DNA from 3 places in the Faucicola osloensis genome. Region 2 is predicted to be linked to each of the others. Evidence: predicted binding sites of a transcription regulator. Region 2 holds the regulator's gene; each other region holds the start of a gene.
The links. Region 2 encodes PhoB, which activates phosphate uptake and scavenging genes when phosphate is short. Its sites were predicted from a motif close to TGTCATNAANCTGTCATAA; they were not measured.
Positions count from the first base shown of each region.

Region 1 (10,941 bases), 220 kb from region 2:
ACTTTGCGAGATGCCGGCAAGGCGCGCGTCAAATCACGCGCTTCTTCTTCAAAGCGGTCGTCGGTAGGGTCACGGTGGGCAGGGGTCTTGTGGGTAACGTTGGTAAGTTGGTTCATAGCGAGTCCATGTTATGTTATGAAGTGATGGTTTGCTGGACTCGGGCGAAGATAGGTGAGTGTGACTGTTTCTAAAAAAACTGATTCTAGAAAAATATTGGTCTAACTAACCTAATAGACGACTTCCCTACAACGGTATTAACCGTGTCAGGTTCGACGGGTATGTCTCAGCCGTTGGTATGTCACCCAACTGCACCCCGAGTCAATACCTCCATATTAACAAAAACTCACAGGTTTACCTAATAGATTTTTAGCCATTTTGTGACGATGATTTACTCAACTAAATTACTGATTTTTTTGACAACTATCGGTATGATAGAGGCTCCTTGGTTGTTGAAAATGTTGTAATTATTGATATGGAATGTATCGGTTTGTGGAATCGTAAAGCGACTGGCGCCCGATGGCGGTTAGGGGCGATGGCAGTGTCATTGATAGGGTCGATGTCCCTCAGTCCAGCCGTGATGGCAAAGGATTTGTGGGAATTGTATAGTGCAGCCCAGCGCACCAACGGCAATTGGGCAGGGCAGCAATATGACTATTTGGCAACGCAAAAAAATGTGCAGCTAGCGTTTGGCGATATGCTGCCGCAAGTGGGACTACAAGGCAGTGTCAAACATAACCAGTTTTATCCCAAAGATGATAACATCCCAGACACGGGCAATAGCGTAAGCCAAATTGGTATCGGACTGCGCCAAGCCTTGTTTCGTGCTGATAAATGGGCAAATTATGAAAAAGCCGTGCTCGCCAGTCAAGCCAATGACATCCAGCTATTACAGCAGCACCAACAACTCATCGAGCAAATCAGCAAAGCCTATCTCAATGTATTGCGCGCCGAAGCGATGACAGATAGCCTTAATGCCGAGTTCACCGCACTCAAAGCACAAAATGACATGATGCAAGCGAGGCTCGCGCAAGGGGTAGCGGCGCGGGTAGATACCGAAGAGAGCCGTGCAAGGCTTGAAAGCGTCAGCGCCTCTATTGCCAATAATGATGTGGCAATCGTAAATGCCAAACAGCAGTTATCACTGCTTACCGGTCAACCAATCAATCAGCTTGACAGTATCAAATTACCGCCTGATTTGAATCTTGTGGCAAGTCAAAGTATCGACAACTGGATGCAGCAGTCACAAAATAATAATCTCGATATTCAGCTAGCACAAACCCAAGTGGCGATTGCTAACAAACAAGTCGATTATCTCAAAGCCAATATCTACCCCCGTGTCGATTTGGTAGGCAATGTGGGTTGGCAAGACTATAGCCATAATAACCAAAGCGCTATTGATGGCACCAATTATAGCTTTGGGGTGGAAGTGGATTTCCCGTTTTATACCGGTGGGCGGACGCGGGCAGGCGTAGAGCAAGGCACTCTTCAAGCGCAAGCGGCAAAAAGTCGCCTCGCCTATGTGTACCAAGCCGCGATGACTCAGACTAGCCAAGCGTATCTAAATTTGGTCGCACAGCGTGCCACAATTAAAGCCCAGCAAACTGCCGTGGAAGCCAATCGCCGCGTCGCCCAAGCGTCAAAAACAGGCTATGACTTGGGGGTGCGCTCGATGGTAGATACACTACTGGCAGAGCGTCAATATCATGTTGCCAAACGCGATTTGATTAATGCGTATTTTGATTATTTAAATGCCTACATTGACCTACAAAAAGCTGCGGGCAATCTGACCGATGACACGGTCAAAGTGCTAGATAATCAGCTGATATAATGCTCTTTTTTGGCAAAATTTTGAGCTGAAAAACCCCACCAATCGGCAGGGTTAATTTGCGTAGTACAGTTAAACAGATGACTATTTGACTTTAGTCCACTCTTTACGAACAGCGGCTTTAGTGGCTGCTGGTAGTGGTACGTAGTCAAGAGAAGTAGCCATTGCGTCACCATTGTTGAATGACCAATCAAAGAATTTTAACACTTCTTTCGCTTTAGCACCGCCAGCACGTGGTACAAGGATGAACGTCGCTGCAGAGATTGGCCATGCGTTGGCTGCTGGCATGTTGGTGATGGTTACTGCAAAACCTGGGTATTTTGCCCAGTCGATGTTTGACGCTGCAGCAAAGGTTGTGTTGTCTGGCATCACAAATTTACCGGCGCGGTTTTGAAGTTGGGTATAAGCTAAACGGTTTTGTTTTGCATAAGCGTACTCAACATAGCCGATTGAGTTGGCAACACGTTGTACATTACTTGATACGCCTTCGTTACCTTTACCACCCACGCTTGCTGCAGCATTGGGCCATTTAACGGTTTTGTCTGCGCCTACTTTTGATTTCCAATCGCTTGATACTTGGCTTAAGTAAGTTGTAAAGACGTGCGTGGTACCTGAACCGTCTGAACGGTTAACCGTGGTGATTTTAGCAGAGGGTAGGGCAACGCCTGGGTTTAATGCTTGGATACGTGCATCGTTCCAAGTAGTGATTTTGCCCATATAGATATCAGCAAGGACTGGACCAGATAGTTTTAATTGACCTGGTTTGACGCCAGCGATGTTAACCACAGGTACAACACCACCAATGACTGTGGGGAATTGGATTAAGCCGCTGGCATTTAGCTCTGCTGGGCTCATTGGCGCATCAGTGGCACCAAAATCAACCGTTTTTGCTTGGATTTGTTTGATACCGCCAGAAGAACCGATACCTTGGTAGTTTACTTGGTTGCCTGTTGCTTTTTGATACGCGCCTGCCCATTTTGAGTAAACAGGTTGTGGGAAGGTTGCACCAGCGCCTGTGATGTTGACAGCATTGGCTTGTACGCCTACAGCAGCGAATGCCACACTGACGATTAAATGTGATAGTTTCATAATGATTCCTTGATGGACAAATGAGATGATTGTCAGGGAAGATGGTAACTTAGCTTGGGAGTCGCCAACCAATATGTCGCGTTTTAAATCACCCAAAGCTGAAAAATTGTTGCCATGTTAATGTAACAAAATGTCAAATCTATTACGGTTATGTTAAAGTTTGATGACATTGAAATGTTTGTTAGGTTTTTTGCTCGGTTTATATGATGCAATATCAGCGAATAGGCGCGCTATTTTTCATCATTTTGTCGCAATTTTTAGTTATAGTAGGTTTTCTTTAACGTCTTTTTTAATCACAATTTTGCACAGTCCATGAGTCACAATCCATGAGTTAGGAAGGGAAATATGAATTTAATTGGTGAGCATTTATCAAAAAGTTATGACCAAGATTTACAAAACTTGGTGAATTTGTTTTTAAAAATGGGTGGCATGGCAGAAGCCAATCTCACCAAAGCAATTGAATCTTTGGTAAAAAGTGATGTGGCGCTTGCCGAAGATGTCATTGATGGTGACAAAGAAATCAACTTTACTGAGCAGCAGCTTGATGATTCGGTGGTCAAAGTATTGGCACGTCGTCAACCTGCTGCTACCGACTTACGCCTAATCATGGCAGTGAGCAAATGCAGTGCTGACATTGAGCGTATTGGTGATGAAGCCAAAAAAATCGCCAAGATGGCGCGCCGTGCCACCCGTGAAGGTCAATCACCGATTGGGTATCATGAAGCGCATCAAATGGGTAATTTTGTGCAGATAATGCTAAAAAATGCGCTAGAAGCTTTTGCCAAGTTTGATGCAACAGGCGCTTACCAAGTGATAGAGCAGGATAGTGAAATTGATGCGATGTACAAATCCGCGTCACGCGCGATGATGACCTACATCATGGAAGATGGTCGCTATGTAGCAAAAGTCATTGATATTTTATGGGTGCTGCGTTCGATAGAGCGTGTTGGTGCGCATGCGCGTAATATCGCTGAGCAATTGATTTTTTGTATTACCGGTGAAGATGTGCGTTATCAAAAACTGGGTGCCAAAAAGGACAGCGCGCTGAATCCCGAAGCTAGCAATGAAATCGCTGATGCCTCACTAGATTATCAACCGAGTAATGGCGAAAACTAACGTTTTTTAGTCAAACCTGCTCTTAGGCGGAATTGGTTGTCAGGGTTAGGTTATTTTAATGGACGGTTGCATGGTATTTTTAAGTGATTCTGCTACACTGTAGCCTATTAATTTTTGGTGAAAAAACGATAGGAAACACCATGTCTAGCGAATCACTTAATAGCCCAATCCCCCCATCCACTGGGGAAAATATCACCCAAAAATCGTTACTTATTTTTGACTTGGACGGTACGTTGATTGATAGCGTGCCAGATTTGGCTGACGCCGTCAATGCGATGTTAACCGCGCTTGGCAAAGCCAACTTTAGCGAAGATGTCATCCGCAACTGGGTGGGCAATGGCGGCAAAGTATTGGTGCAACGTGCCTTATCAGGCTCACAAACCATTGACCCCAATCTCACGGAAGATGATACCAATCAGGCGCTTGCTCTATTCTTTGACTACTACCATCAAAACACCTGTGTCAGAACCCAGCCCTATGCAGGGGTGGGCGAAGGGTTGCGTCAGCTTAAAGAGCAAGGCTATACCCTCGCTATTGCCACCAATAAACCCATTGATTTTGTTCCTGCGATTGTCGAAAAATTGGGTTGGCAAGCCCTTTTTGCCTATATTTTGGGTGGCGATAGTTTGCCTGCCAAAAAACCTGACCCGATGCCGCTACTGCACGTCTGTGACAAACTGGGCTTTAGCATCGCTCAAAGCTATATGATTGGTGATTCCAAAAACGATATTTTGGCAGGGCAAAACGCGGGCATGGATACGCTTGGGTTGTCGTATGGCTATAATTATGGGCAGGATATTCGCGATTATCATCCGACCCAAACCTTTGATGACTTTGCCACGCTGACCGAGTTTTTGAGTCATGCACGAGTTTAACTATCATCTCAACTTTGACACGCTGAATTTTCGCGAGCATCCAGCGTTGTATCGGGTGGGGCGCGGTGAGCAAGGGGTGTTATTGGTAGAGCCATATAAATCCGAGATTTTGCCGCATTGGCGATTTGCTACGCCAGAACTTGCGCGTGAGAGCGGCGATACCATCTATGCGATGTTTTTGGACTACCTTGCTCAAGGGGATTTTGTCGGTGCTGATATGGCGCGTAAATTTATCCAAATGGGTTATACGCGCTCGCGTCGTTATGCCAATCACAAAGGGGGTAAAAAATATGACGGCGCTGTCCCTGACGCTAAAAAAGGACAAAGTGGCGCGCATGGGCGTGAGCAATTGCCGCAGCAATCACAACAGCTTGAATCCGCGCAAATCAAAGCCCAATCCGCGCAAATTTTTAAGCAAAAATGGGATGAATGCCGCGCCAATGCGGATTATAAAGCGCTAAAAAAACAGTTTGAAGCCAAATACGTCAACGACACCCAATACGATAACCTGCCGCCCACATTTTTTCGCGAGCATCCGTTTTTATAGGTTGGCTGTATCTTGCTGTATGGTGAGTTAGCACGAAAATTAGGCATTCGTTAATTGACTACGATAACTGAGTGCCTCTGTCAGATGCGCGGTTTGGATAGCTTCACTGCCTGCCAAGTCTGCAATCGTGCGGGCGACGCGAAGGACGCGATGATAGCCGCGAGCGGACAGATTCAGCCGACTTTGTGCCATTGCCAAAATACGACTTTCTGCATCGCCAAGCAGCGCAAATTGGTCAAGTTCACTGGGGGAGAGTTCATTATTGGCTTTGCCCTGTCTGGCTTGCTGACGCTGATAGGCTTGTATCACCCGCTCACGCACTGCCGCAGAAGACTCACCCTTCTGTGCTGACTGCAAATCACTGGCAGGCAGGGCAGGCACGGTAATATGCAAATCAATACGGTCCAGCAAAGGTCCTGATAGCTTTTCTTGATAGCGTTTGATTTGCTCAGGTCGACACTGGCAGCGACCTGATTTATCCCCATAGTAGCCACAGGGGCAGGGATTCATCGCTGCTACTAGCTGAAAATTGGCGGGAAATCGCACTTGAGAGTTGGCACGGCTGATGACAATTTCTTTGTTCTCGATGGGCTGTCTGAGTACCTCAAGTACCTTGCGATCAAACTCTGGAATCTCATCCAAAAATAACACCCCCCGATTGGCGAGCGTGATTTCACCAGGTTTGGGGGATGAGCCGCCGCCCACGAGCGCCACTGCTGAGGTGGTATGATGGACTTGGCGAAAAGGGCGTGTGCCGTAGTCATAATCACTGTTGGCAATCGAGTAAATACTGGCAACTTCGAGCGCTTCATGGTCATTAAGCGGTGGCAAAATGGTGGGTAGGCGAGATGCCATCAAGGTTTTGCCTGTCCCCGGTGAACCACAAAACAATAGTGAATGACCACCGGCGGCGGCAATTTCGAGCGCACGACGTGCTTGGTGTTGTCCTTTGACATCGGCTAAATCAAGCATGTAATTGGCTGATTGGTAAGATGTCTTATGCTCGGCTTCGCTGAGTGGTTGCTCATTCATCAAGTGTTGGCACACGGCTTTGAGGGTATCGGCTTGCAACACCTTCACGCCATCGACTTTGACCGCTTCATCGGCATTGTCTTTGGGAACAATCAAGATGCGCCGGTCTACCTTGAGTGCCCGTGATACTGCCAACGCCCCAGCAATGCCTCGTAAATCGCCATTGAGCGCCAATTCGCCAATAAATTCGTACTGCGCAAGCACGGTTTCATCAATTTGCCCGCTGGCTGCCAAGATGCCTATGGCAATCGGCAAATCAAGCCGTGCGCCATCTTTGGGTAAATCCGCGGGCGCAAGGTTGATGGTCAAACGACGATTGGGAAATTGAAAACCCGAGTTGATAATGGCAGAGCGCACCCTATCTTTACTCTCGCGTACCGCGGCTTCAGGTAAGCCGACCATGGTGACTGCGGGCAATCCTTGCGATAAATGTACTTCAACCATCACGCTTGGCGCATTTAAACCTACCACCGAGCGCGTATAGACTTGAGCAAACGACATTTTTAAAATCCTTTTTCAACCACTTGGCGGCTACCTTGACACAAGACAGGCAGTTTTTTATGGCAGCAATTAGACAATTTTTGATAAAAAACGGCTAAATCATAGCATAATTCATCTATTTTCTCATCATCGGCTATCTTTGATGACTATGGTATAATCACAACCAATATTCCGAGAATTTTACGCTACACGCTATACGAGACTATTATGACAGACCAAACTCGCCCTTTATCTGACAGCGAACTGCCCACTTTTGACCGCCCTGTCGAAATCATCGAAAATCCGTATGCCAATGCCAATCGTAACTACACCACCCAAACCCATTTGTTTAATGAAGCTATCATCAATAAATACAACCGCTCAGGTCCCCGTTATACCTCGTACCCAACCGCGCTAGAATTTGTCCCGATTGCTGACGGTATGGAAGCCCGCGTTTTGGCAGAAAAAGACCCACGGGTGCCAGTGTCCTTGTATTTTCACATTCCGTTTTGTCGCCACCTGTGCTATTACTGCGGCTGCAATAAAATCATCACCAAGAAAAACAGTGATTCAGGCGATTATCTTGAGTACTTATTTTCAGAAATTCGGCATAAACGCAGCTTGATGCAAGGCGACCCTATCGTCGAACAAGTGCATTTTGGCGGCGGCACACCCACCTTTTTGACCGATGATGAACTGGTCAAATTGTGGAACTTTTTGCAAACCCAATTTACTTTTAGCGATAAACCTACCGCTGATTATTCGATTGAAATTGACCCACGAGAATTGCGCCCGACCACGCTTGAGATATTGCGTGGACTTGGGTTTAATCGGGTGAGTTTTGGTGTGCAGGATTTGCAAGAAAAAGTACAAATTGCCGTCAATCGCGTGCAGTCAGAAGAAATGATTCAAGGGGTGATGACGGAAGCTCGCCGCCTTGGGTTTCATTCTATCAATATTGACTTGATTTACGGGTTGCCGCACCAAACGGTGGATAGCATGCGCAATACGGTTGAGCGCATCATCGATATATCGCCAGACCGTCTATCTGTTTTTAACTATGCCCATTTGCCCGAGCGATTTAAAGGTCAGCGTCAGATTAATGAAGCGGATTTGCCAAGCCCTGCCGACAAATTGACCATGCTCGGTAATACCATCCATGCGCTGACTGACGCAGGCTATCAATATATCGGCATTGACCACTTTGCCAAGCCTGATGATGAGCTGGCGATTGCCCAACGTGAGGGCAAATTGCACCGCAATTTTCAAGGCTATACCACACATGGCAATTGTGATTTACTGGGATTTGGGGTGTCGTCAATTAGCCAGATTGGTCTTCATATTTTGCAAAATCCAACGGATTTGAATGATTACCAAAATCTCATCAATGCGGGAAAATTGCCTGCAGTGAAGGTGATTTCTGCGCGCTTACCTGACTTGCTGCGCCGTTATGTGATTATGAATCTGCTATGCCATGATTATATTGATTTTAAGGATGTGAATGCGCGCTTTAGTATTGACCCGATGACCTATTTTATTGATGAAATCCGCCAACTGGGCGAGATGCAAGCGGATAAACTCGTTGATATGGATGCCAAAGGCATTCGGGTGCTACCAAAAGGGCGACTTTTGGGACGCAATGTAGCGATGGTGTTTGATACTTATTTGGCGAGTAAAGAAGGCAATCGTTTTAGTAAGGTGATTTAAAAGGATTTTAAAATGTTTTCAAAGTTAAAAATGGTTGGTTTAACGATGGTTTTTGGCTTGTTTGGTTGTCAGCAAAATACGCCTATAGAAAAAGCTGAAATGCCGCCAGCTTCCACACCAAAACCTGTTGAAATAGGTAAAGAAATTCCCGCTTCAAGAGTAGCGACTTTTGTACGCCCCAAACCAAAACCCAATGAAATTCCTACTTGTATGACAGCCGCATTAAGTGGTCGTTTAAAAGTACAAGGTAGTTGTTTGGTAATAGCGAACGGAAACGATTATACCCAACCTATTTTTGAAAAGAGTTCCATAAATTGGGATGAAGCCAGTAAAACACTTACTTTTGAAGGTAAAAAGTATAAGGAAGGCGATGAAATTCGTCTTGGAGGCGGTGGTTTACCGACTGATGAAACTTATCCAAAAAAAATGAGTATGGGTATACCTGACTGCCCAAACTCTCATTTATTTCTTGTTTGTTGATAACAGATTTAAGGAATAAAATTGCAAATCACTAATCCAAGCCCAACGATTGCCCAAGCCGTTCACCATCAAAGATGATTTTGAGATGACCGAAGAAGAATTTATCAATCTATGAAAAAGCCGTCAAAAAAACTAAAGCCCATTTTCATCGTTGATACGCATATTTTACTATGGCTTGTTTTTAGTCCGCCGCCAAATTCAGCACGTATCAGCCATTTGGCTTAACCCTTCTTTAATTTTTGGAATAAACATGCACCAAATCCCCACCGACTTACTCAAAAAATCTGCCTACTGGCGCGAAGACATTCAGTTCAGCCAAGATGTGCTTGGCAAGCCGTTTCACTTTACCAGCACTTGGGGAATTTTCTCGCCTGAAAAACTTGACGAGGGTAGCCTTATGCTGCTTGACTATATCGAGTTCAAAGACGATGACCACTCAATCGACCTAGGCTGTGGCTATGGCGTACTGGGTATGACTGCCGCCCGTGAATGCCCGAACGGACAGCATTTGCTCATCGACAAAGACTTTGTGGCGGTGGAATATGCCAAACTTAACTGCCAAAAAAATCATTTAGATAACGCCCAAGTTCAGCTATCCAATGGCTTTCGTGATGTTGAAAAAGATAAAAAATTTAGCCTAGTGATGAGTAACTTACCTGCCAAAGCCAGTAAAGAACAGCATTATCTGTATTTGCTCGATGCCTACAATGCGATGGAAAGTGGCGCACGGTTCTATGTGGTGACTATCAACGGCTTGCGAGACTTTATGAAACGCTCATTTACCGAAGTGTTTGGTAATTCGGATAAAATCAAACAAGGCAAAACCTATACCATCACCATGGCGGTCAAAGACTAACGCCCTTTGGCTAAATTCTCACCGTTTGGTTTTTTGATTTACTGTAGGCTCGTAACCGGATGTACAGGGTCTTGGTGACGGTGGCAACCACCTCATTTTGGTCGTCAACCACCTGTACCTCATAGTTGCGGAACACCGCTTTACCATCTTTTGCTAAGGCTTTTATGGTATCGATTTCGGTGTCATCAAGGTGAAAATCGGCAAACACATCGCTTTTGCCCGCTTTAACAAAATCAATGCTCGCCGACTTATCCCATACCACGTACTCATTGCCCAAGGCTTGCATCAACAAAATCATCAAAAATGGGTCGGTCATCGAATACAAACTGCCCCCAAACTGGGTGCCGACGATGTTTTGATTGAGTTTGTTTAACGGTAAATGCACGCGAATATGGTGGTTGGTGAAATCAAGGCTTTCAACACGGATACCCGCCCCAAAATATGGCGGATAAAAGTTAAAAAACTGCTTTAACAGCTTGGGGTTATTAAACGGATTAAGGTAGTCTTTGGCTTGGGATTGAAAGGTTTGGCTTAGCTTAGATAGCTTAGATAACTTGGGTAGCTTAGATAGCTTGGATAAATTGGATAGCTTAGATAACATGGCAGACTCGTTTTTAACATGAAAAAAAGTAGTGGACAACACGCCATTGGCAAGACAACAATGCTATTGTATGATGGATACCACTGATAGCAAAGCATGACAAATTAATGGCAAAAGGTAAAGTAAAAAATAACGAAGATGCAGCATTCTGGGAGGCGATTTTGGCGGAAAAAGCGCCATCGCCACCGTGTGAATTGTGTGGACGTGATGAAGTTGAATTAACCCAGCATCATCTGATTCCCAAATCCCGCCACGACAAAGCCCGTACCAAACGCGAATTTAGCCGTGATGAAATGAAAAACGACATCGCCATGCTGTGTCCTGCTTGTCATG
Region 1 is NZ_CP014234.1:1,678,017-1,688,957, forward strand. Features, by position in the region: gene thiC (phosphomethylpyrimidine synthase ThiC) at 1-116, opposite strand, end outside; TPP riboswitch at 224-326, opposite strand; gene AXE82_RS07380 (TolC family protein) at 443-1,828, shown strand; gene pstS (phosphate ABC transporter substrate-binding protein PstS) at 1,910-2,914, opposite strand; gene phoU (phosphate signaling complex protein PhoU) at 3,260-4,030, shown strand; gene AXE82_RS07395 (phosphoglycolate phosphatase) at 4,171-4,905, shown strand; gene AXE82_RS07400 (DUF4385 domain-containing protein) at 4,892-5,452, shown strand; gene AXE82_RS07405 (YifB family Mg chelatase-like AAA ATPase) at 5,492-6,985, opposite strand; gene hemN (oxygen-independent coproporphyrinogen III oxidase) at 7,193-8,671, shown strand; gene AXE82_RS07415 (hypothetical protein) at 8,684-9,151, shown strand; gene AXE82_RS07420 (class I SAM-dependent methyltransferase) at 9,402-10,007, shown strand; gene AXE82_RS07425 (DUF4442 domain-containing protein) at 10,018-10,608, opposite strand; gene AXE82_RS07430 (HNH endonuclease) at 10,716-10,941, shown strand, end outside.
Region 1: a site for PhoB is predicted at 3,065-3,083, ahead of pstS (phosphate ABC transporter substrate-binding protein PstS). Genes of this name have one in related genera too.

Region 2 (10,941 bases):
TATGCCACAAACCCGTTTTGTGACCTCAAAAGCATTTGCCCGTGGCTTAAAGCCAATCGTGGTGATTAATAAAATTGACAAACCAAGCGCACGTCCAGACTGGGTCATGGATCAGGTGTTTGATTTGTTTGATAATTTGGGTGCGACAGATGAGCAGCTAGATTTTCCCATCGTTTATACCTCTGCCATGAATGGTATTGCAGGGTTATCGCCTGACGAGCTTGCAGAAGATATGCAGCCATTGTTTGAAACCATCGTTAATGTTGTTGAGCCACCACAGGTGGATACGGACGGTCCATTCCGTATGCAGATTTCAAGCCTTGATTATGATAACTTCAAAGGTTTGATTGGTATTGGTCGTATTCAGCGTGGCTCGGTTAAAACCAATACGCCTGTAACGATTGTTGATAAAGAAGGTAATAAACGTAACGGCCGTATCCTACAAATCATGGGTTACCATGGTCTTGAACGTATCGAAGTACCTATGGCGCAGGCAGGTGATATCGTCTGTATCACGGGTATCGATGCGTTAAATATTTCTGATACTATCTGTGATCCACAAAACGTAGAAGCCTTACCACCGCTAAGTGTCGATGAGCCAACCGTATCGATGACTTTCCAAGTGAACAACTCACCGTTTGCGGGTAAAGAAGGTAAATTCGTGACGTCGCGCAATATTCGTGAACGCCTAGAACGTGAGTTAATTCATAACGTGGCACTTCGCGTAGAAGATACCGACAGTCCTGATAAATTTAAAGTCTCAGGTCGTGGGGAACTTCATTTATCTGTATTGATTGAGAATATGCGCCGTGAAGGTTTTGAGCTCGGTGTGTCACGTCCAGAAGTAATTGTTCGTGAAATCGATGGTGAGAAACAAGAACCCTTTGAAAATGTGATTTTTGACGTTGAAGAACAGCACCAAGGCGCGGTAATGGAGCAAATGGGCTACCGTAAAGGCGAATTGACCAATATGGAAGTTGACGGCAAAGGTCGTATCCGTATTGAAGCGATAGTACCGTCACGTGGTTTGATTGGTTTTCGCTCTGAGTTCTTAACCATTACCTCAGGTACCGGTATCATGACTTCAAGTTTCTCACATTATGGTCCTGTCAAAACAGGCGATGTGGCAAAACGCCAAAATGGGGTGTTGATTTCTATGGTGAATGGTACGGTATTGGGATATGCGCTATTTAACCTTCAAGAACGCGGTCGTATGTTTGTATCACCACAAACTGAAGTATATGAAGGCATGATTGTTGGTCAAAACTCACGTAGCGATGACATGGTAGTCAATCCAACCAAAGCAAAACAGTTGACGAACGTGCGCGCCAGTGGTACCGATGATGCGATTATTTTAACGCCGCCAATCATTTTTACCCTTGAACAAGCGCTTGAATTTATTGAAGATGATGAGCTGGTTGAAGTGACACCAAAATCAATTCGTCTACGCAAAAAATACTTGACTGAGAATGAACGTAAACGTAACGGTCGTAAATAATAGCAGATTTAAGCTATAAAATTTTGAAAAAGCCTAACATTTATTTACAAAAAGCTTGTACCTGTTACAAGCTTTTTTAATTTAATCTACACGCTTGCAAAGCAAAGGTTTGAAATTTTACACAATTCCTTATGATAATAAGGGTTTTTTAGTCAACGATTGTAGCAATTATTTTTAAATTAGGAGAAGTTATATGAGTATGATGTCAGAATTTAAGGAGTTTGCCCTCAAAGGTAACGTGATGGATTTGGCAGTGGGTGTCATCATCGGTGGCGCATTTGGTAAAATTACGACGTCATTGGTAGAAGATATTATTATGCCGATTATCTCTGCGATTATGGGCGGCAAAATCGACTTTACCAATATGTTTATGGTGTTAGGTGATGTACCTGCAGGCACCGCCATGACGTATGATGCGCTCAAAAAAGCGGGCGTGCCTGTGTTTGCATATGGTAATTTTATCACCATCTTAATCAACTTTATTATTTTGGCATTTATTATCTTTATGTTGGTGAAAGCTATGAACCGCCTACGCCGTCAAAGCGAAGCGCAAGAAGCGGCTGCACCAGAACCATCAGAAGAAGTACTATTGCTCCGTGAAATCAGCAGTAAATTAAGCAAATAACGGTTTGTAAAAAAGCTGATAGATTAAAATTTCAGCCCATGTTATTTATAAATGAAAAAAAGCCTCCATGATAACTGGGGGCTTTTTATTGATTGCTAGTCAATCTACCTTTTTTATCTATACATATTCATCAGCTAACGACAGTAAGGCAAGTTATGACAAAGCAGGTAATCGTGCTTGGTGCAGGGGTGGTGGGTGTCACCACTGCTTGGCAGCTACGACAAGCAGGGTTTGAGGTAACGGTAATCGAGCGTGAAAGCAGCGCTGCATTGTCAACATCGTTTGCCAATGGTGGGCAAATATCTGTATCACATGCCACGCCTTGGGCAAATCCTGATACACCCTATAAAGCGCTAAAATGGTTATTTCGAGAAGATGCGCCATTGTTGTTTCGCTGGCGTCGGTTGTTGGGTTTGCCGGGCAACGCGGGACAAGATACAGCCCCTGATATGGCGCTGTGGCGATGGGGTTGGCAGTTTTTGCAGCAGTGCAATGCGAAAAGTGCCGATGCTAATTTGGTGCAGATGGTCAATTTAGGATTATACTCTCGGCAGATACTGGGGGAAGTCAGGGCGCAAACAGGCATTGATTACGACTGTCTAACACGCGGTATTATGCATTTTTATACCGATCATGCTGAGTTTCAAGCAGCGATAGCACCCACTAAACGGATGCAGCAATTGGGCTGTGATCGGCAAGTGATTAGTGTGCATAAAGCGATAGAATTAGAGCCTGCGTTAACTGGTATTGGCAAAGAATTGGTTGGGGCGACTTATACCGCACTTGATGAATCAGGGGATGCCCAAAAATTCACCCACCGCTTGGCAGCACTTTGTCAACAGCAAGGGGTAACATTTTTATTTAATACTGCGATCAAACGACTTGTTTATCATAACCAACACATTGCCGGTGTGGAAGTAATCTCCGTTGATAGCAAAGATAATGCGGCTTTGCCAGCGCAGTCACAGATACTGTCCGCCGATGCGTATGTACTGGCGTTAGGGAGTTATAGTCCTGCTTTAGTCAAAGCATTGGGTATCAATCTACCCATCTATCCTGCCAAAGGCTATTCAGCCACGTACCCCGTGTTGCGACCCGATGAGACACCTTATGTAAGCTTGATTGATGATGAGTTTAAGCTGGTGTACTCGCGTTTAGGCGATCGCTTGCGAGTAGCAGGAACGGCTGAATTTAACGGGTTTAACCTTGAGCTTAATCCCGTTCGTTGCCAAGCGATTACGCGGCGGGTGAGAGCGGTGTTTGGGGATGCGGTAGATTTGACCCAGCCAAATTATTGGACAGGGCTGCGACCGATGACACCGTCAAATGTGCCGATTATCGGTCGCGCGGTCAATCGTCAAGGACGTATTGATAATTTGTATCTCAACACCGGACATGGTACTTTGGGCTGGACGCACTCGAACGGCTCAGCAAAAGCGATTGCTGATATCATGCAAGGGCGTCAGCCACAAGTAAATTTTAACTTTGTGGGCTTGCAGGATTAAGGGATTGGGTTGGGATACTGGCAGATTTTGGAAAGGTGACAGTGAAGGTCGAGCCTTTGCCAACTGTGGAGGTGATATCCAAGGTGGCATGGTGCTGATACAAGACATGCTTGACAATTGCTAGCCCCAAACCGGTACCCCCTGTGTCACGGCTTCGACCCGTGTCCACGCGATAAAAACGCTCGGTTAAGCGCTGAATATGGCGCTGCTCGATGCCAATGCCATTGTCGGTCACGCTAAAACATACCCCCGCGTCACACTCATACCAACTAATACTAATCTCACCACCTTTTGGGGTGTATTTCATGGCATTGGTAATCAGGTTACTGAGCGCACTTCGCAGATAATCTTCATAACCCAAAATATGTAACGTGCTGTCGATGTGCAAATGAATCATATGGTCGTATGATTTGTTGTACATCTGTGCATCGTCAAACAATTGCATTAGCATTTTAGGAATATCAATGTCTTTTGGCTCAGTGGGTTTTTCATCGTTCTCTAAGCGAGATAATAACAATAAGTCATTGATGATGTTATTCATGCGCTGACTTTGCTGCATCATCTGAGTAAACGCGCGAGCAATACGCGGATCTAAATCAGGCTGTTCACTCAAAGTCTCCACATACCCCATGATGACGGTAAGCGGCGTGCGAAGTTCATGCGAAACATTTGCCACAAAGTCTTTTCGCATCTGTTCTAAGTGCTGAAAACGGGTGACATCATAAATCAGCAGTAATTTTTCTTGCCCAAATTTGGTAATCTTGCACTGCACATAGCGCTCGATATTAGAGGGGCTGTGGATACGCACGCCATCGGGATAGTCTTCAATGTGGTGATAATATTGATGAAAAAGCGGGTTGCGAATAATGGTCAACACATTGCGACCTTGGTCGGGCGCTTTAAAATGAAAAAGCCGCTCGGCAGAGTTGTTCCACCATTCGATACAGTCGTTTTTATCAATCAGCATAATCGAGTCTTGCAATGCGCTTAGCGAGTCGCGCACTTTTTGCACCAGAGAAACGGTTTGCTGATGTGCCAATTTCTCTTGGCGATTGACTTGGTAGATATTACTGGCGATGACATTAAGGTTGGGCTCAAATGCAGGCGGTAGCTCATCGGGATTTTTGTTATACCATGCTTTAAAGCGTTGTATCGACCATAAAAAATATAGCTGATAGAGGCACAGCCCTATCGCCAGTCCCCAACCCCAAAACCCTAATAGCCCGCCAATCAACAGCCCGGCAACCCCAGCTGTCACGACGGGTGAAATGCTCGCCCACATATTAATTTTTCTAGCATCCATTGAGAAAGCTTACTATAACGAAGTTGGGATAAGTTGGCAAAAATTTCAATGCAATTAGGGCGTGTCCCTAATTCGGAACAAAGTATTTTTAATGGCCTAAAAATGCCTAAATCTGGCAAAACTGCGTTAAATTGTTTGACAATATTCCAATATTATCTGCACAATTTGCCTTGTTTTGCTGGCGATTTAGTCTATTTTTAGTCTCATTATCCAAATAGGGACACGCCCTAATCAGGCTATTGTTAGTCGATTTTATTAGAAAAGCGATAGCCTGTGCCACGTACAGTTTGGATATAGTCGGCAAACCCAAATGGCTCAAGCACTTTACGCAGGCGGCGGATATGCACGTCAATGGTACGATCTTCGACATACACATTGCCACCCCACACTTGATCGAGTAGCTGGGTGCGGGTATAAGCGCGCTCAGGATGACTCATAAAGAAAGCAAGTAGCCGATACTCTGTCGGTCCGATATCCACCGCTTTGTTATTGGCACTCACGCGCTGACTGGCAGGGTCAAGCGACAAGCCGCCTACGTCAATGGGTTTTTCGCCTGACAATGCGCTACTACGGCGCAATACCGCTTTGATACGGGAAACCAGTTCACGGGTGGAAAACGGCTTGGTGATATAGTCATCTGCCCCAGCGTCAAGTCCTTGGACTTTGTTGTCCTCTTCGCCTTTGGCGGTGAGCATGATGATAGGAATTTCAGAGAGCATTTCATCTTTCTTTAGGCGGCGGCATAAATCAATGCCTGATAGCCCATTGGGTAACATCCAATCTAATAAGATGAGGTTGGGGCGATGATCGACCGCCAAATGATGGGCTTGAGAGACTTCTGAGGCTTGCAAACAATCAAATCCTGCCATCTCTAATGTGGTCACGATCATTTCTCGAATGGCAGGCTCATCTTCCACCACCAAAATAGTTTCATTTTTCATAAATTTCTCAAGCGATAAAATAGGCAACTGTTTACCAAAATAATTTTATGACAACAATATTACAATGCCCATATTACAACTTCAGAATATGACAGAAAAATGACAACGATAAGTTTTTAGGGCTTTTATTTGTGGTGTTGTAAAAAATTCGGCGTTTCACTCAATTTTTGGTACTTAACACAGGTCGCATCACAGTTCAAAAATAAAATTTATCGGACCATCATTGCAACTGCTGACTTGCATATCTGCGCCAAATTCGCCTGTTTGCACGGCTGCATATTGCGTCTTGGCATACGCTACTATCTCGGCAAACAAAGCGTTGGCAGTATCGGGCGCCATCGCAGGCTTAAAATCAGGACGTCTACCCGATTGGGTATTGGCAAGGAGGGTAAACTGCGACACTAACAGTAAGCCGCCATTAACCTGTTGCACGTTTTTATCCATTTTGCCTAGCTCATTTTCAAATACGCGATAGGTGAGGATTTTATCAATCATTTTTTGCCCCATCGCAAGCGTATCATCATGCCCAAGTCCAAGGTAGACAAGTGCGCCATGGGCAATCTCGCCGACGATTTGTTGTGGGTGAGGCGCTTGGTTGACTGCTACTTTGGCAAATTTCACCCGTTGTAGTACTGCTTTCATGATTTTTCCTATCCGTCAGTTTGAGCGTAAGCGGCTTTACTTAAAAGCTAGCTTGTCGCTTAACTCGTAGCCCAGTGTTTAATATACCGTGATTCTAAGGGGGATTTTGATTATAATAAGCCAACTTTAAAATGCCAATCTCGAGTAACTTATGACCTTGTTTACCACATTACAATCGCTTGTCCCACAACAAAAAATCAGTGAAATCGCAGGTCGTCTTGCCCAAAGCCGTCATCCGATGGTGAAAAAAACCTTTATTCGTACCTTTGCTTCGGTGTATGGCATCAAGCTAGAGGAATATGCGCGCGGTAGTTTTTCTCAGTATGACAGTTTTAATGATTTTTTTACCCGTGAGCTCAAAGACGGCGCGCGCAAGATTGATGATGACCCAGATGCGCTTATCTGTCCTGCAGATGGCATGATATCGCAATTGGGGCAAATCGATAAAGACCAAATCCTGCAAGCCAAAGGCAAATCGTATGAAGTTGGGCAATTGCTCGCGGATTATGAACTTGGTAAAGCCATGCAAGAGGGGAGTTTTGTCACCGTGTATTTGGCACCGACCAATTATCACCGCGTGCATATGCCGTTTGACGGTACCTTGGTAGAGACCATCTATGTGCCAGGACAGCTATTTTCGGTCAATAACGAGACCGCTGAAAACATTACCGATTTGTTCGCCCGTAACGAGCGCTGCGTGTGTGTGTTTGATACTGAGTTTGGTAAAGCTTGCGTTGTGCTAGTCGGGGCGATGATTGTAGCAGGGATTGAAACAGTTGCCACAGGCAAAATCAAACGTAGCGATCGCGTGCAGCGTCAAACTCATCAGATGACATTGAAAAAAGGCGATGAGCTTGGGCGGTTTTATTTGGGCTCAACGGTGATTGTGGTATTACCAAAGTCAGCGGGCATTGCTTGGGACGCAGGTCTTTCTAATTCAGTGCCGGTGACAATGGGTCAACGTCTGGGTACTTTTTTGCAGTAAGCTGCCAAGGTATAGGTTAAAAAGGTAGCACAGGCTGCCTTTTTTATGGGGTGTTTTAGCCAATTTGCATAGGTTGATTGCTCACATAAACTAAACGATAACGAAAAATATTTTAGTAAAATTTGTTTATAATAGCCGACTTATGATTTTTGCCTGCTTTTTTATTTAGACGCGCTTTTTTATTTAAACTGATCACTATGAACCTACCACCAACACCGCACCCTAAGCCATCGCACGAGTTAGACTATCCAACCGTTTGGATTATGATTTTGGGGTTGATTATTGCTATCGGTCCGCTGTCGATTGATATGTATTTGCCGGCTTTGCCCAGTATGGCACAAGATTTTGGCGTGGCAACAGCTTTTATGTCCAATTCGGTGCCTGCCTATTTTGTGGGATTGGTGGTCGGGCAGTTGTTTTATGGTCCGATTTCGGATCGGATTGGGCGCATCAAGCCCTTGTATGTGGGCATGGTACTGTATGTGATTGCTTCGGTGATGTGCGCCACCACCACCAATGAATACGTGCTGTTTGTCTCACGAACGCTGCAGGCATTAGGCGCGTGTGTGGGAACGGTGGTGTCGCGAGCGATGATTCGTGACCGCTTGCATCCCAAGCAAATGGCAAAGGCATTTTCGCTGATGGTTCTAGTGATGGGGATTGCGCCGATTTTGGCACCAAGCTTGGGGTCGTTGTTGTTAAAAGTCGCCAGTTGGCGGGTGATTTTTTGGTTTTTGGCGGGGTTTGGTGTTTTAAATATCGTGCTGATCCGGCTGTTTTTGCATGAAACTTTGACCGATGAGTTTCGCAACAACCGTCCGATGAATGACGTGCTCAGTCAATACTGGGATTTGCTCAAAGACACCCAGTTTAATTATCCTGCGATTGGCGCAGGGCTGCTGATGGGTTCGATGTTTGTGTATATCAGCGCCGCACCTGAGCTAATTATGGAAGGGTATGGGGTCACGCCGCAGCATTTTAGCTGGATTTTTGGCATGAATGCGGCAGGTTTTATTGGGTTGACACAGGTCAACCAATGGCTGGTGAACCGTTATCGTCTAGTCAGTTTGCTGCGATTTGGGGCGGTAATACAAGTAATTGCAGCAGGGTGTTTGATGCTGCTAGGCTTAGTCTTTGGCACGCAAGCTTGGCTGCCGTTGGTGCTCGCCAGTATTTTTTGTTGTATTGCAGGGTTAGGACTCACTCAGCCCAATTCAGGTGCCATTGCTTTGGCATTTCAAAAACGCCGCGCTGGCATGGCGAGTGCCTTGCAAGGCTCACTCAACTTTGTCGTCGGTATTTTTGGCGGATTAGTATTAAATATCCTGCCCTTTAATCCGGTCGCCAAGCTAGGTATTACCATGTTTATATTGATGACTATCGGCGCATTTTTGGTATTTCAAATCGACAAAAATCTCGATGTGGCGGATGTGGACTAAGGATTAATCAAACCGATACACATCCATACCCAAACTAAAATGGGCAAAACTTTCATGCACGATGCTCATCTTTGAGCCTGCGCCCGCCGCAAAAAATAACGGCAATAAATGCTCAGGGGTGGGGTGATTGTGACGAGCAAATGGATGTGACCGCCAATCTAAAGCCGTTGGCATATGTTGTTTGAGTTGATGAATCAACCAATATTTAAATTCACGTGCCTCAGCATCCACCTCAGCACTATCAAACTGTACCTGCGCCAAATTATGGGTGACACTGCCAGAGCCGATGAGTAATACTTGCTCTGCCCGCAGCGGCGCCAATAAAGCCCCCAGCTGAAAACACGCATAACTATCAAAATGCTGCGGCAGCGAAAGCTGCACAATCGGCACATCTGCCTGCGGATACAAATGCACCAGTGGCGACCATACCCCATGGTCAAAAGGACGCAGTCGATTGACCGACGTGCTAACGCCCAAAGCCTGCAACTGCTGTGCCAGCTGCTCGGCAATCAGGCTATCGCCTTTGACAGGATAATCGATTGTATACAGTGCTTTTTGAAAGCCGCTAAAATCATGCCAAGTAGCGGGCGCCGCATTGCCATTGATTTCTAGATGCTGGCTTTGCCAATGCGCAGAGATGATGATAATCAAGCGCGGTTTTGGCAGATTTTGCCCAAATTTATTCAGCGCTTGGGTAGTACGGTTATTTTCGATAGCAATCGTCGGCGCCCCATGTGAGATAAACAAACTGGGCAAGGTATAAAGCGGGTACGGTGTTTGGGGTAAAAATGGCTGCAGGCTGATTGGTTGTTTTTCGGTTTTTTCCATCAATTTTCTTAAAGTTGCAGTGATAAATAGAAATGATAACGAATGAATAAGGATTAACTAAAAAGGATTAATAGTAAATAAGGGAAAAATTCGCAAAAACAAGCCATGTCAGTGATTTCATACATAATCAGATATAACAGGTTAACAAAAAAAACTTAAAAATAATCACCGCGATGATACGGATGATGATGGATAATGGTCATAGCGCGGTACAGCTGCTCCATCAGTAGCACACGCACGAGTGGATGCGGCAAGGTGAGATTGGACAGCGACCATTTGAATGTCGCATGGGCTAATACCTCTTTTGAAATGCCATCAGCACCCCCAATCACAAACGCCATATCGTCACCCAACTGCATGGCTTCGCCAACTTTAGCCGCTAAATCTTCGGTTGATAGATTCTTACCGCGGACGTCTAGGCAAATCAGCTGCTCGCGTTTGCCTGCTGAATTCTTGGCTTGGTGCGCTTGCAGAATTAGCCCGCCTTCGGTGATGGCATATTTTTCAAGTTCGGCAGGTGAGGGGTTTTTGGCACGTTTGCAGGCGGGGATTTCGACGATTTCGGTGCTGAGCATGGGCTGAATACGTTTATAATAGTCGTCAAATCCCGTCTGCACCCAAGCTGGCATTTTTTGTCCAACGGCTAAAATTCTTGCTTTCATGGATTCCCCTCTGTTATTTTTTGACCAATCTATATCGCTCTATGTCGCTGTGGTGATTTACCGTTAGCCATTGAACACTCGCTATCGAAGCCAACTATATTTTCGCTATCGAAGCCAGCTATATTAAAGCTTAATTCCAGCTATATTAAAGCTTAAAACGAACCATTTAAAAACCCACCATTTAAAAACGCTTGCAACGCACCCATATACAATGCGATAAAGCCTAAAAACCCAAGCTGAGCTAAAGCCTGAACTAAAACTAAGCTTAGCAACAAAATTTTAACATGATTTTATCGCTGTGATGGATAATACTTCCCCTAGCATTTAACGAAAATGATAAAATAATTTGACTGACAAAGTTTAAAAGTTTAAATGATAAAAAAAGACGACAACAATATGAAAAATTGGCAAGACCCCAATGCCGCTGCTGAAGCAGCCAACTATGACAACCCGATTCCAAGCCGCGTACTGATTTTGCAAACCCTAGTTGAGCGCGGACAAGCTACCCAACAC
Region 2 is NZ_CP014234.1:1,900,774-1,911,714, forward strand. Features, by position in the region: gene typA (translational GTPase TypA) at 1-1,498, shown strand, start outside; gene mscL (large conductance mechanosensitive channel protein MscL) at 1,692-2,123, shown strand; gene AXE82_RS08380 (D-amino acid dehydrogenase) at 2,279-3,628, shown strand; gene phoR (phosphate regulon sensor histidine kinase PhoR) at 3,603-4,910, opposite strand; gene phoB (phosphate regulon transcriptional regulator PhoB) at 5,174-5,872, opposite strand; gene dtd (D-aminoacyl-tRNA deacylase) at 6,062-6,514, opposite strand; gene asd (archaetidylserine decarboxylase) at 6,666-7,499, shown strand; gene AXE82_RS08405 (multidrug effflux MFS transporter) at 7,697-8,938, shown strand; gene AXE82_RS08410 (DODA-type extradiol aromatic ring-opening family dioxygenase) at 8,942-9,766, opposite strand; gene rlmH (23S rRNA (pseudouridine(1915)-N(3))-methyltransferase RlmH) at 9,922-10,428, opposite strand; gene rnr (ribonuclease R) at 10,825-10,941, shown strand, end outside.

Region 3 (10,941 bases), 1.0 Mb from region 2:
TGAGGGACGTATCGAAGAAATAGGCACACCAGAGCAAGTATTTGACAATCCGCAATCAGCGCGGGTGAAAGACTTTATGGCAAGCCATCAAAAATAATCCAATCAGCCTATCAGCCGTCAATCGCCATGCGATTGGCGGTTTTGTAGTTTTAGGCATCAGAAAAAATTTATTTGATTTAATTGTTGCTGAATACGTTTTTCACTTGCAAAAATGTTAATTTATGTTAATTTTAACTAAATTGTAAACTCGCATTTATTTTAGTCGCATTGATTTTAAATATTGAAATCGCTGAAAGCGAAACCTGATATTAAATCGCTTTTTACTCAAAAATTTCATTTGTAAGGAACATCCATGCAATCAACCTTGAATTCAACCTACTCAAAACTCGCCTTGGCAACGGTATGCGCAGTTAGCATGGGATTAACTGCCTGTCAAAAACCTGCTGAAAAAACAGAAGGTGCAGCCGCCAGCCAACCCGCTGCCAGTGCCAGCACAGGCAAAAAAATTCGTATTGCCACTGAAGGCGCCTACAAACCATTTAACTATACCAATGCCGATGGCACGTTAGGTGGTTATGACGTGGATGTTGCCAAAGCCTTGTGTGCCCAAGCGAAACTCGACTGCGAAATCGTAGCGCAAGATTGGGACGGTATTTTGCCAGGCTTGATGGCGAGAAAATACGACGCGGTTGCCGCGGGTATGTCAATTACCCCAGAGCGTTCAGCGCAAGTGGATTTCACCACGCCTTATTTTAAAAACACCATGGTTTGGGTCGCTGCCAAAGGTGGCAAATTCAACCCACAAGCGATTTCAGGGCTAAAAATTGGCGGTCAACGCTCAACCACCATGGCGCAGTACCTTCAAGATAAACTGAGCAAAACCAACGAAATCAAATTGTATGACAACTATGACAACGCCTATATTGACCTAAAATCAGGTCGTATCGATTCAGTGCTGTCTGAAAAAGTAACCGCAAGCGAATGGCTCAAACAAAACCCCAACTACCAAATCGTCGGCAGTGAGATGGATAATGGTGACAACATCGCAATGGCTATTCGTAAAGGCGATCCACTAAAAGCAGAATTTGACAAAGCCTTAGGTGCACTACAAAGCAATGGCGAGTTGGCAAAATTACAAAAGCAACATTTTGGTAATTAATTGACGTTGTATTGAGCGATTTAAGATTTACACAATAGATGTGGGTGACCCTCAAATTTTGACAAAAAGGTGTTGTTATGAAACAGTTATCGGTTTTGGGTGTATCGTCGTTGGCCATTTTGATGGGGGTAACCGCCTGTCAAAAACCTGCCCAAAAATCAGCAGACACGGCAGCAGCAAGTAACGCTACCACGGCAGCAAACGCAGATATGCCACAGATTCGTATCGCTACCGAATCAAGCTTTGTCCCCTTTAGTTATAAAGATGCCAATGGCAAATTAATCGGCTTTGAGATTGATTTGGCAGATGCGCTATGTGCTGAAGCCAAGCTAAAATGTGAAGTGATTTCCCAAGATTGGGATGGTCTGATTCCAGGGCTACAAGCACAAAAATACCATGCCATCATGGCGGGGATGTCAGACACCGCAGAGCGTCGCAAAGTGGTGGCATTTAGCGACCCATACTTTACCAATAACCTCGTTATCATTGGCAAAAAAGGGGTAGACAAAGGCGCTGATGACCTAGCGGGCAAATCCGTGGGTGCGCAGCGTTCAACGACTGCCGCTGAATACTTGGCCAAAAACTTCCCAAAAGCCACCCCAAAACTGTATGATACCCAAGATAATGCCTATCTTGACCTAGAATCGGGTCGTATAGATTTGATGATTTCTGACAGCGCCCCAGCCTTATACTGGTTAAAAACTGCCAAAGGTCAAGGCTTTGAAGTCAAAGGTCAACCGATCAATATTGATGACAAAATTGCCATTGCCTTTCGTCAAAATGATCCATTGATTGGCAAATTCAACACCGCACTAGCGGCGCTAAAAGCCAATGGTACTTACGATAAAATCAGCCAAAAATATTTTGCAGATTTGCCGAAATAAGCCGTTAAATAACTTATTTGCCTGTTAGTGTAGTTAAAGCTTACAAGCAAAAATTGTCATGTGTTAGACGTTAAAAATTAGGAATACAAGGTGAAAGCAAATATTTCATTATTGGGTAGCTTGGCATTGGCAGGTCTAGCGCTGGTGGGTTGTCAAAAACCTGCAGAAAAAACAGCAGCAACGACGGCGGCAAGCAGCGTGGCAGTTACCGTCTCTAGTACCACAACGACCACGACGACTGTGGCAAGTACCAGCAAATAACTTAACCAAACGCTTAGGTTCAGTCAAAAACTGGGTGAAAAGTCACTCAGTTTTTTGTTTTTTTGATGGTTTTTGATAGGGCAATCACGTAAAATTGCACCCTGCAAAAAACAAAGCAAAAGGTCATATCCGTTATCACCTTTTGTCTATGCGACGGTAAAACTGGGTTTTAAGCATTTTTTGGGTAATAGGTCAACAAACAGAGTTAAAAAGACAGGGTATCGATATTGTGTTAGATCTACAAGGTTTTGGGCAGCTATTATTAAGTGGCACTTGGGTCACCATCAAACTGGCACTGACTAGTTTGGTCATTGGGCTGATTTTGGGATTATTGGGCGCGACCGCTAAGATGTCACGGTTTAAAGTGCTCAATGCCATCGCCACCGCTTACACCACGATTATCCGTGGTATTCCAGAACTGTTGTTAGTCATGTTTATTTACTTTGGCGGCTCGATGTTGATGGGATTTATTCTATCGCAATTTGGCAATACCGGATATGTGGATGTCAGTCCGTTCTGGGCGGGGGTTACAGCGCTGTCTGTGGCATTTGGTGCGTATGCGACCGAAATTTTTCGTATGGCATTTCAAGAGATTCCAAAAGGTCAAGTCGAAGCGGCGCAAGCGATTGGCATGAAAAAATTTCAAATACTCTGGCGAGTGACGTTGCCACAAGTGTGGCGTATTGCACTGCCAGGACTGGGTAATTTGTTTTTGGTACTGCTCAAAGATACCGCGTTGGTTTCTGTGGTCGGGCTTGAAGATATCATGCGCCACGCCAAAACGGCAGCGACTTCCACGCAAAGCCCGTTTACTTTCTATATGGCAGCAGCATTGTTGTATTTGAGTCTGACCGTCATCATCACGGGTGTGATTATGTGGCTAGAATGGGTCAATAACCCAGCAGAGCGTTATGCAAAACGCCTGCAAAAAATCGGCATGGCAAAATAGGGGATTCATCAATGAACTGGAATTGGCAAATTATTATTGATAGTATCCCAAAACTGCTGCAAGGTAGTATTATCACCATTGAGCTTGTGGTGTTGTCGGGCTTATTGGGGTTTATGTTGGCAGTGCCGCTAGCCTTGGCTAGGCTGTCGAAAAAACCTTGGGTACAGGCATTGGCGTTTGCGTATATTTTCTTTTTTCGGGGTACGCCGCTACTGGTGCAAATCTTTTTGATTTATTATGGCTTGTCACAGTTTAAATGGGTGACCGAGTCCGTGCTGTGGAAATCGGGTGTGTTAGCTAGCCCATTTTGGTGCGCTATCATCGCTTTTACCCTCAATACCGCAGCTTATACCGCAGAAATCATCCGCGGTGCTATCAAGTCAATACCCAAAGGCGAGAATGAAGCTGCCGACGCCATTGGCATGTCGTATAGCCAAAAATTGCGCCGAATTATTTTTCCTCGCGCCTTTGGTATCATGCTACCGGCGTATGGCAATGAAGTGATTTTTATGCTTAAAGGCAGTGCGCTGGCATCGACCATCACTTTGATGGATATCACCGGTGTGGCAATGACGATTATGTCAAAAACTTATACCGTTTTTGAGTTGTTCTTTGCCGCAGGTATCATTTATTTGTTATTGTCTTGGCTATTGATTGGGATGTTTCGATTGGCAGAAAAACGCATCAATCGTCATCTTTCTTATCAGCCCGTCAGTAATGGGGGCGTCACTGCCTAAGCTACTGAGCTAAAATAAGTTAAGCTAAGATAATTTAAGCTAAGCTAGACAAAGAGTTTGGATGTATTGGAGGCGTGCCAATGAAACAAGCAGTTATAGTATCAAGTTTGCTGATGGGTGAGGCGATACTCTCGGCTTGTCAACCTGCCAGTGATAACAAGCCAGCGCAAAACAGCACAGCAAGTGTCACAGTAAGCGCCACAGTGTCTAGCGTTCAAAGTCCGCATCACGTTGAAAGTGTAGCTGTCGCCAGTACCGTATCTCCCCAAGCCGCCCAAAACGGTGCGCCCAAACAAATCAACTGGGCATTGGTGGATTCGGGCGTTAAGCCAGTCGATAAAGCTAGCTTTAAATACCCGTTTGCGATCGATAGCGAGCCTGTCAAAGCGTATGCCGAGATGTATCATGTGAATAATGAAACATCTCGCTACAACTTAACGGTGGGTATGGCAGTCAATGAAGTCTTATCCAAAGTGCTTGACCAGCTGGGTACTGCCTATGTGTCACATGAACTCACAGCCGGTAAAAACAGCGCGTTTGTCATCCATACCACCCAGCAAATTGCTCCGAGTCAATACACTTATGTCTTTGCCGAGCCCTTTGCCAAAGGGTTAACCATTCCTGTCAAAATTGTCAATGATGGCAAAAAATAACTAACTTGCCATCGGTATGTTGACGTTTATTTATTGTTTAAGGAAATACCATGCGTGTGCTAGGACTGGAAACATCCTGCGATGAAACGGGATTAGCCATTTTTGATAGTGACCAACGTCACCAACCCAATCAAGGTTTGGTCGGGCAAGTGCTGTATAGTCAAATCGCGCTACATGCGACATATGGTGGGGTAGTCCCTGAACTTGCAAGCCGCGATCATATCCGTAAATTAGTGCCCTTGTTGCAGCAACTGCTGGATGACTGCCAACTCAACAAAACCGATATCGATGCAATTGCCTTTACCAAAGGTCCTGGACTGGTGGGCGCGTTGATGACTGGGGCATTGTTTGGGCGCAGTTTGGCGATGGCACTTAATATTCCTGCGATTGGCGTACATCACATGGAAGGACACTTACTCGCGCCGCTATTAGGCGCCAATCCGCCCGATTTTCCGTTTGTCGCGTTGCTGGTGTCGGGTGGACATACCATGTTGGTGGCGGTCAAAGGCATCGGGCAATATGAAATATTGGGTGAGTCGATAGACGATGCTGCAGGCGAGTGCTTTGATAAAGCCGCTAAAATGCTAGAGTTGCCTTATCCTGGTGGGCCTAATATTGCCCGCTTGGCGCAAACAGGCAATCCGTTAGCTTATGAATTACCGCGCCCGATGCTCGGCAAAGGATTGGATTTTTCTTTCAGTGGTATGAAAACCGCCGTGCATAATTTGATTAAAGACCATCCAACCGATAGCCATAATCCTGAGCATGCCCAGACGCGCGCCGATATTGCAGCAAGTTTTCAATATGCGATGGTCGATACGTTGGTGAAAAAATGCGTCAAAGCCTTGCAGCAAACGGGTATGAGACGGCTGGTGATCGCAGGCGGGGTGAGTGCCAATCAACAACTACGAGAATCGTTAGCCGAGGCATTAGCCAAAATCAATGCCACTGTGCATTATGCACCGCCTGCCTTGTGTACCGACAATGGCGCCATGATTGCCTTCGCCGGGTGGCAGCGCTTGAATGCCGGTCAACACGATGAGCTAGCGGTTAGCTGCTTGCCGCGTTGGGATATGACATCGCTGCCTGCTGTCAACCTAGCTAAACCATAACCACCACAAGGACTTAAATATGCCATGGCTGTGGATAGGACTGGGGGCGGCATTTGGGGCAATGCTGCGCTGGTGGTTAGCCAGACTCAACAGCCTACACCCTTGGTTGCCGTATGGCACACTATTTGCCAATGTACTAGGCGGGCTGTTGATGGGATTTGCCCTGGTACTCACCCAAAAGATGCACCCAAACTTACGACTGTTTATCACCACCGGGTTTTTGGGGGGACTGACAACCTTTAGTACGTTTAGTGCCGAAGTGTTTACTTTTTTGAATACCGGCAAGGTATGGCAAGGTGTCGCCTTGATTGGCGTCCATGTGCTTTTAACCTTGGTTGCGACTGCCATGGGTTTTTATAGTCTTAAATTGTTAAATTATGGATAACTTTTCAACTGCTTAACTTTTTTACTTCTCATTCACCGCTAAAGCTTTTCAAGGCTTTGGCAATCGATAAGCAAGTTTAATGTTAAATGTACTTATCTAGACTACTTATAACGTGCGCAATCGGTCAGTCATCAAATTGTCATGATACTGTCACATTTCTTTGTAATCATATACACAATTTTTATACAAACCGAATGATGGTTATTGTCATGACAGTTAAATCGGTCAGCATTGAGCTATATCAGCTTTGAGCTATCCTAGGGCGTGTCCCTAATTTGAATAAGTAGTGAAAATAACCAAAAAGTTAAATCGTACCGTTGGTGACATTTTTTCATTCAGGCAGTTTCATTATAAATTCAAAACGTTTTTAGGAGCTATCCATGCGTTATTCATTATTAAGTGTTATCGTAGCATCGACCTTAGCATTAACCGCTTGTGGTAACAAACAAGCAGACAATCAAGCAGCGGGTGCCTCAGCAACGTCAAGCACTTCTACTACAGGCGCTACAGGTAGCGACAAAAACGCCGTATTTACCATCACAGGTGCAGGCGCCTCTTTCCCACAACCTATCTATGCTAAATGGGCAGCTGAGTTCAAGAACGCCACTGGCGGTCAAGTAAACTACCAATCAATCGGTTCATCAGGTGGTATCAAACAAATCCAAGCCAATACCGTTGACTTTGGTGCGTCGGATGCGCCTTTAAGCAAAGAAGAGTTGGATAAAAGCGGTTTAATCCAGTTCCCAACCGTTATCGGGGGTGTTGTACCGGTTGTTAACATCGAGGGTGTTGCACCCGGTCAATTAAAACTAGACGGTACCACCCTTGCCAATATCTACTTGGGTAAAATCACTAAATGGAATGACCCAGCGATTACCGCATTAAATCCAGGTGTGACACTACCCGATGCGCCAATCACGACGATTTTCCGTTCTGACGGTTCAGGTACAACCTTTAACTTTGCAAACTACTTAGCTGCTGTATCACCAGAATGGAAAGCAGGTCCAGGTGTAGATAAATCCATTAAATGGCCAACCGCTGCCACAGGTGCAGGTGGTAAAGGTAATGAAGGCGTGGCAAGTAACGTCGCTCGTGCCAAAAACTCAATCGGTTATGTTGAGTACGCTTACGCAAAACAAAACAAAATGTCGCATACTCAGCTAAAAAATGCGGCGGGCAACTTTGTACAACCGTCGGCTGAAAGCTTTGCCGCTGCGGGTAATGCAGATTGGAAAGGTACACCAGGCTTTAACATCGTATTGACTAACCAAGCAGACCCAAATGCCTGGCCAATCTCTGCAGCAACATTCATCTTAGTCCATACTAAACCAACCAGACCAGAAAACGTCAAAAATACCCTTAAATTCTTTGACTGGGCGTATTCAAACGGTGATGAATCAGCAAAATCATTGGACTTTGTACCATTCTCAGCAGAAAGCAAAGCTATCTTCCGCGAAGAGTGGAAAAAAGTTGTAGGGGCTGATGGTAAGCCACTATTTAGCTCAGATGCTGCCACGGCAACTGCGTCAGCGGCAAAATAATCTCATGATGATTAACAGTTAACAGGGTTAGGCATGTCAGACGATACGTAGAGCAATAAACAAGTTAGTGCTCTACGTTTTTTTTCAAATTTCTAGAATTAGTAAACTAAAACTATTTTTTGATGGCTGGGTTCTTATGTCGGATTTACACGCAAAACTCGCAAAGCAAAAACAATTAGACTGGTTGTTTGTCAACGCGACCCGTCTTTTTGCGTTTATCGTGCTGTTGTTGTTAGGTGGTATCTTAATTTCACTATTGCTTGGCGCATTGCCAAGTATGAAGGCGTTTGGCATTAACTTTTATACCAGTAAAGACTGGGATACAGGGATGGATGTATACGGCGCACTGGCACCAATCTACGGGACACTTGTGACTTCGATTATTGCTATTTTAGTCGCTGTGCCAGTAAGTTTTGGTATTGCCATGTTTTTGACAGAGCTTTGCCCCAATTTTTTAAAACGTCCTTTGGGTATTGCTATTGAGTTGTTAGCGGGTATCCCTTCAATTATCTATGGTATGTGGGGATTTTTCGTATTTGCGCCTTGGTTTTCAGAGCATATCCAGCCTTGGCTGATTGACCATTTGGGTGATGTGCCTTTTGTGGGTCGTTTATTCCAAGGTGCGCCGATGGGTATTGGTCTATTCACCGCAAGTTTGATTTTGGCCGTCATGATTATCCCGTTTATTGCATCGGTCATGCGTGACGTTTTCTCCATTACGCCAAAGATGCTTAAAGAATCTGCCTATGGTTTGGGTTCAACCACTTGGGAAGTGATGCGATACGTGGTGTTGCCTTATACCAAAGCCGGTGTGGTGGGCGGTATCATTTTGGGATTGGGTCGCGCATTGGGTGAAACCATGGCAGTCACCTTTGTTATTGGTAACGCTTATAATGTCAGTCCAAGTTTGTTCCAGTCAGGGGTGTCAATCACCTCGGCATTGGCAAATGAATTTGCAGAGTCTGAAGGCTTGCACCAATCATCGCTACTACATTTAGGTTTCTTACTATTTATCATTACCTTTATTGTACTGGTGATTTCAAAATTGATGCTGAGTCGTATGGATAAAAATGCGGGTACAAAATAAGGACGCTGGGGAATACTATGACTACTACCAATATGAATCGTAACAACGCCATCTACAAACGCCGCCGTCTAAGTAATGCTTTAGGACTGGTATTTGCCGGTTTGTCCATTGTATTTGGCTTGACCTTTTTAGGCTTAATTTTATTCAAATTGTTTTTATCAGGCTCGCATGCGTTATTGACCATGCCCATTTTTACTCAAGACACGCCATCGCCAAACGAAATCGGCGGTCTTCGCAATGCGATTATCGGCTCAATCATGGTGACAGGATTAGGGCTTGTAGTCGGTACGCCGATTGGTATCATGGCAGGTATTTATCTGGCTGAATTTGCTGAAAACAGCTGGCTTGGTAAAGTCACCCGTTTTATGAACGACATTTTGCTATCCGCACCCTCGATTGTGATTGGTCTATTTATTTTTGCGCTCATGGTACAAGGTCGTAACTTCTCAGGTTGGGCAGGTGCAATGGCTTTAGCGCTATTGGTTATTCCTGTGGTGGTACGTACCACCGAAAATATGCTGCGTCTAATTCCCAATACATTGCGCGAAGCGGCTTATGCGTTAGGGACGCCAAAATGGAAACTGGTAACATCCGTTACTCTGCGTGCTGCCAAAACTGGGGTATTAACAGGTATCTTACTGGCATTTGCACGTATCTCGGGTGAGACCGCGCCGTTATTATTTACCGCGCTTAATAACCAATTCTTTAGTACTGATATGGGTCAGCCCATTGCCAACTTACCAAACGTGATTTATCAATACGCCAGCCAACCATACCCTATTTCAAACCAATTGGCTTGGGCAGGTGCGTTACTCATCACCTTGGCAGTATTAACATTGAATATTTTGGCACGTGCCTTAAGTGGTAAAGAGCAATCATCACATTGATGATCAATAGAAGATTAAAGCTATTTGCTAGTATCAAACAAATTTTACTAAGGTATTCATCATGACCGCAAAAATGCAAATTCGTAATCTAGACTTTTATTACGGTAAATTTTTAGCCCTTAAAAATATCAACATCGATATCGCTGACAAAAAAGTTACTGCGTTTATCGGACCCTCAGGCTGTGGTAAATCAACTCTGCTACGTACCTTTAACCGTATGTATGACCTATATCCCGGCATGCGTGCCACGGGCGAAATCAACCTAGATGGACAAAACATCTTGGATAAATCGGTGGACGTCAACTTGCTGCGCGCTCGCGTGGGTATGGTATTTCAAAAACCAACGCCATTTCCGATGTCAATCTATGACAACGTGGCATTCGGTGTACGCCTTTATGAGAGCCTAAGCCGCGCTGAGCTAGACGAGCGCGTTGAATGGGCGCTCAAAAAATCGGCACTGTGGAATGAAGTTAAAGATAAACTTAAAGCATCGGGTCTGTCATTGTCGGGTGGTCAGCAGCAGCGTCTGTGTATCGCCCGCGGTGTGGCAACCCGTCCTGAAGTATTGCTACTAGACGAACCCACCTCAGCACTTGACCCCATCTCAACAGGCTCAATTGAAGATTTGATTTCAGACTTAAAAAATGATTACACCATCGCCATCGTCACCCACAACATGCAGCAAGCGGCACGGGTATCTGACTATACCGCGTTTATGTACTTGGGCGAAATGATGGAAATGGGGGATACTGATAAAATTTTCACCAACCCAGACCGTAAAGAAACTGAAGAATACATTACCGGTAAATTCGGCTAGGCTGTTTGGTTATTAAGCTATCTGCGCGTCATAGCCAATCACAATACCTCGCTACCTCGCTGCTGCGGGGTATTTTTTTGCCTAAACTGCTAAGCACAATCAACGTAAAATAAATATTTATAACGATTCTCATTTACACTATAATTCGCAAATTGTCATTATTTTTTTATTATTTATTCGTGTTTACTTTTAAGGATGTTTTATGTTGAGCCGTACTTTTACTTTATCAATATTACCCCTGACGATATCTGCATTACTGTTGACGGCTTGCCAAAAAACCGAGCAAAAAACCGACGTAGCACCTGCTGCAAGTAGTGCCGTAACAGCGCCTGCAACGAGCAATGCTTCTGCAGTCACAGCGTCAGCGCAGAGCTCAGTGGATATGAGTAAAGAAACGGCGGAATACAAAGCTTGGGTACAAACCCAAATTGATAGCTTGCTCACCGATACCCAAAAATTTGTCGCACTG
Region 3 is NZ_CP014234.1:878,873-889,813, reverse strand. Features, by position in the region: gene AXE82_RS03860 (ABC transporter ATP-binding protein) at 1-97, shown strand, start outside; gene AXE82_RS03855 (transporter substrate-binding domain-containing protein) at 353-1,159, shown strand; gene AXE82_RS03850 (ABC transporter substrate-binding protein) at 1,237-2,043, shown strand; gene AXE82_RS12060 (hypothetical protein) at 2,134-2,304, shown strand; gene AXE82_RS03845 (ABC transporter permease) at 2,534-3,253, shown strand; gene AXE82_RS03840 (ABC transporter permease) at 3,265-3,990, shown strand; gene AXE82_RS03835 (hypothetical protein) at 4,071-4,643, shown strand; gene tsaD (tRNA (adenosine(37)-N6)-threonylcarbamoyltransferase complex transferase subunit TsaD) at 4,694-5,755, shown strand; gene crcB (fluoride efflux transporter CrcB) at 5,775-6,140, shown strand; gene pstS (phosphate ABC transporter substrate-binding protein PstS) at 6,521-7,681, shown strand; gene pstC (phosphate ABC transporter permease subunit PstC) at 7,818-8,768, shown strand; gene pstA (phosphate ABC transporter permease PstA) at 8,786-9,655, shown strand; gene pstB (phosphate ABC transporter ATP-binding protein PstB) at 9,717-10,472, shown strand; gene efeO (iron uptake system protein EfeO) at 10,675-10,941, shown strand, end outside.
Region 3: a site for PhoB is predicted at 6,278-6,296, ahead of pstS (phosphate ABC transporter substrate-binding protein PstS). Genes of this name have one in related genera too.